One region of the Roseburia sp. AM51-8 genome, then DNA from elsewhere that is predicted to be linked to it. Evidence: predicted binding sites of a transcription regulator. Region 1 holds the regulator's gene; the other holds the start of a gene.
The links. The regulator Rex, encoded in region 1, represses fermentation and respiration genes when NADH is low (regulators of the CRP and FNR family bind a similar motif). The targets are predictions, from matches to a motif close to ATTGTTAANTANTTAACAAT.

Region 1 (2,411 bases):
GGATGGTATATCCACCGCCAGCCGGTAGGCATCCATGGCATTGACCTCTTGCAAAAGTGCAGGATAGTCACCGCCCAATTCTCTGGAAAGCCCGATACCAAACAGGGCATCCACGATCACCTGGGCGTCTGCAAGTGTATCCGTAGAACTAGACAATTCCATGCCATACTGCCGACAGATCTTTTGCTGCGCCATGTTTTCCGGCGAAGCTTGGAAAAATCGCCCACCAGGAATACCGACACCTGCCCCCCCTCTAAGTATAAAAGCCTTGCAATGGCGAGTCCATCCCCACCATTGTTGCCACTTCCACATAGTATGACGATCTTCTTTTGCCACAAATCTCTTTCATGCAAAAATGAAACAACCGATAACGCGGCTCTCTCCATCAGCACCATGGAAGGCAGACCATAATGCTCGATCGTGCGGCTATCGCATTGTTTCATTTCGCGACTGTTTAAAATATATTTCATACGTCTCCTTTTTGTACATCTTTTGATAACTGTTTGTCCTGGGTCGTATCACCGGACGGGCGATCCTCTCCTGTGATCAGATCCACATCATCATTTTGCACATCAAAAAGATTGATGATATCTTTTCCAAATATATCATGCATATATGCATAGATTTCTTTATTGTTGATCTCCCGATTCTGTTTGCGGATGATGTTCTTTTTTAATTCTACCCGGACCTTTTTGATCCATTCCGCAATCTCCTCGGCTTCTTTGCAATTGGTGCGCAGACGATCATAACAAAAGGTCATGGTCTCCATCATCAGCGCGTCATTGCAGGTCTGTATCTCCTTTGGGATCTCCAAAAGGGCATCCTCGTTGGCTGCGATCTTTTCCTTGACTTCCTCGATCAGCCGTTTGTTCTCGTCCATCTGCCGGCTGTGCGTCTCCTTGTCCTCCTCTGCGTCCATATGCTCTACGATATTCTGCATAAGGGATGACTTGACCTTCTTTAAATCCTTTAACTCCTGCGTCAGGCGTCCCTGCCGCTCCAAGATCTCCTTCAACTGGCTTTCCAGTTCCTGCACCTCTTTGGGCTTGCCATCTAAGGCAAAAAGCCGGTGCCATTTCTGGTCCAAGACCAGAATGGGTATTTTTGTTTTCGCCAGTGCTTCTGTAAACGCCTGTCGTTCCATACGCTCACCTTCTTTTGAAAACTATTTTTTGTGGTTGGCAATATTGTAAGAAAGCTGCATCAGACTATCGGACAGATGCACATTCTCTACGACCATATCCTCCACATCATCCAGATCGACATGGGCAAAATTCCAGATGGCATGTACGCCCAGGGAAGATAACTGTGCCGCGGTCGCTTCTGCATTCTGCTTTGGCAGGGTCAGTGCCGCAATATCCACACGTGTTGTCTTTACAAATTCTGGTAATTCCTCCAACATACGGATTGGGATATCTCTTACCTCTTTCCCCTTCAATGCCGGATTGACATCAAACAGACCGACGATCTTGAAACCTAATTTTTCAAACTTAACATAATTGGCGATTGCCTGCCCCAAGTTACCGATACCGATCACGATCACATTGTGTGTCTCATTCAATCCTAGGATCTTGCCGATTTCATCATATAAGTACTGAACATTATAGCCATAGCCCTGCTGACCGAAACCACCAAAATTGTTGAGATCCTGCCGGATCTGGGATGCCGTCACATGCATACAACTGCTGAGTTCGTTGGACGAAATGCGCTCCACTCCTGCATCAAGCAATTCTCCTAAATATCTGTAATATCTTGGCATACGACGAATGACTGCCTGGGATATTTCCTTTTCCACGTTAAATTCCCCCTACTTCCACTGTCAATGATGACATGTATATCATATTTATATAAAAATTATAAATATTTTAAATATATATGTCAAATTTTTAACAGAATCCGCCTATCCTATGCGAAATCATTTGTCAGTGTCTCCGACAATTCTTCCCAACTTTCATAGAGGGCATCCAATTCTTCCTGTAACTTTTCCTGTTTTTGTGATAATTCATTAAGCTTTGCCGAATTTGTCGCCACATCGTCCTTGGCAAATTCTTCCTCGATCTGACGCAGGTCTTCTTCGCAGGCGGCAATGCGGTCTTCCACCTCTGCCAGACGATTTTCTACCTTGCGCTTTTCGCTCTGGATCTTCTTTTGCTGCTTCCAATCCGTCTTTCCTTCAGATTGTCCGGAAATCGATTCTGTATCACCACGCTTTGCGTCTTGTACTGCTTTTTCCTGTGCCATACGCTCTGTTTTCTTTTGGATGAAATAATCATAATTCCCCAGATATACGCTGAACTGATGGTTTTCAAGTTCTAAAATCTTGTCTGCAGTCTGGTTGACAAAATAACGGTCATGTGACACATAAAGCACCGTTCCCTCATAGGCATTGATGGCATTTTCCAGGATCTCCT
Region 2 (2,411 bases), on a different contig from region 1:
TGTCAAAAAGACCATGGTACTTTACAAAGCACCATGGTCTTTTTTCATGTCATTTTATGTATCGTTTGTCAATTTGCTTTTTAGAAGTCTGTCAGATCTGCTGCGCGTCTTTCCAAAAATGCAGTCATGCCTTCTGTCTTATCATGTGTAGAACATGCCACACCAAAGAGGTTTGCCTCCATCTCTACAGCATTCTTGATGTCCATGTCATAGCCGTTGTTGATCGCAGCCTTGGCAACAGATACTGCATAACTTCCCTTGCTGCAGATCTTCTTAGCCATTGCTTTTGCGGTATCCATGAGTTCTTCCTTGGCAACAACCTTATTTACCAGACCGATGCGGTATGCTTCCTGTGCATCAACAGAGTCACAGGTAAAGATCATTTCCTTTGCACGTCCCATACCAACCAGACGAGCCAGACGCTGGGTTCCGCCAAATCCAGGAATGATACCAAGGCCTGTCTCCGGCTGACCGAAACTAGCGTTTTCAGATGCGATACGGATATCACATGCCATGGAAATCTCGCATCCACCGCCAAGAGCAAAACCATTGACAGCAGCGATCGTAACCTGACGCATATTCATCAACTTGAAGAATGGAACAGATGCTCTCATACCAAAGGCTCTTGCTTCTGCTGCGCTAAAGTTGACCATCTCTGCGATATCAGCCCCTGCTACAAAGGACTTGAACTCATTGCCCTTTTTATCAGGACCACCGGTCAGGATCAGAACCTTGACATCATCTCTAGCCTCGATCTCTGTCAGTGCTACATTTAATTCGTCCAATGTCTCACTATTTAAGGCATTGAGGGCTGCCGGACGGCTGATGGTCAGGACAGCGATTTCATCTTCTACGTCTAATTTTAAATTTTTGAATTCTCCCATGTTTCTTTCCTCCTCGATTGACGACAGATCAAATTATCTGTCAATTATCACTTATCCTCACTATACTACTTTGATAATTTTTTGTCAATCTTATTTAGAGGTTATTTGGGATATTTCTGATATGCCCATGTCAGCACCGATAAAGATGGTTTCGTGATACCAAGTTTTTCAAAGAAAGCGTGCATGCCGCCATTGAGCAAGACCAAAGGAATTGGCAAGAGGGCTATGAATTGTGTTGCTGATACTCCATGACTAGTTCATCTGCCAAATACGCATCACTCATGCAATGCATAAAAGAAGCGCGTTCTGCTGACGAACGCGCTCGTTTTGATGCTCTTTTACTCTTACAAAGTCACAAAGATTGACTCTTAATCCCCATCAATTTTGCATTTTGATTGAGTGACATTCTTGGTTCCGTAGCATTGATCGTTGCGATAGCAACGCCAGCATACTTTAGCCATCGAAAACTGCTTTCCAGTAAATCTTATTCCTTACTCATATCCCTTGACTTCTGCACGCATGCCCGCTGTGCCTCGATCACAGAGGAACGCAGTCCCGATTTTTCCAACTCTGCTACTGCTGCAATCGTCGTGCCGTCCGGTGAACAAACAGCATCTTTCAGAACTCCCGGATGCTCTCCTGTTTCCAATACCATCTTTGCTGCACCAAGGACAGACTGCGCTGCAAATTTATAAGCCTGCTTTCTTGGCATTCCATCAGCCACTGCTGCATCCGCCATTGCCTCGATAAACATATAGACATAGGCAGGGGAAGATCCGCTCACGCCAACAACGGCATCCATCATAGTCTCCGGCACAATCTCTGCTTTTCCAAAGCTTTCAAAAATTGCCATCACTTCCTGCAATTCTTCCGGGCTGATCTTTTCATTCGGTGTCACGGCACTCATTGCCTCGCCCACCAGTGCCGGTGTGTTTGGCATAGAACGCACCAGCTTGATCTGCCGTCCAAACAGATCTGTAATGGACGCCAGTGTCTGTCCGGCTGCGATCGATACGACCACCTGACCCTCTTTACAGACATCCCGGATCTGTGGAATCACCGTGGCAAATACCCCCGGCTTTACGGCAAGGAATAAAATATCTGCCTTTCTTGCCACCTCAGTATTGTCCGTCGTTGCAACAATGCCAAGTTCCTTTTCTATTTTTTCAACCGTTTCCTTGGTCTTTGCAGATGCCAGGATCTGCGACGGCGCATAAAGCCCTGCCGCGATCATGCCGCCCATGATGCTCTGCCCATGTTTCCACTACCGATCACTCCAACTGTCTTTGCCATGATCTTTCCTCCTAGAATCCCATCTTAACTACTCTATTCTACAAGCACTCACATCTGATAACAATGCCGTTTTAGTTCTCCAGTAGTTTCTCAATCGTTGCCACTTTTACACATACACAGAAGATTTCAGCAGCCTGTTTTAAGTCTTCCATCGTAGGATAAGATGGTGCAATTCTGATGACAGAATCTTTCGGATCCTTTCCATATGGGAATGGCGCACCTGCCGGTGTCAGC

Region 2: the regulator Rex is predicted to act here: its motif matches at 954-973, upstream of DW996_RS07560 (enoyl-CoA hydratase-related protein).

The regions. Positions count from the first base shown of each region.
Region 1 covers NZ_QUEY01000001.1:601,862-604,272, forward strand. Annotated here, with positions in the region: partial or broken gene DW996_RS12970 (NAD(P)H-hydrate epimerase) at 1-470, opposite strand, end outside; gene DW996_RS03035 (hypothetical protein) at 467-1,144, opposite strand; gene DW996_RS03040 (redox-sensing transcriptional repressor Rex) at 1,166-1,795, opposite strand; gene DW996_RS03045 (ABC transporter ATP-binding protein) at 1,906-2,411, opposite strand, start outside.
Region 2 covers NZ_QUEY01000003.1:140,481-142,891, forward strand. Annotated here, with positions in the region: gene DW996_RS07560 (enoyl-CoA hydratase-related protein) at 81-884, opposite strand; gene proC (pyrroline-5-carboxylate reductase) at 1,369-2,127, opposite strand; gene DW996_RS07570 (aminotransferase class I/II-fold pyridoxal phosphate-dependent enzyme) at 2,249-2,411, opposite strand, start outside.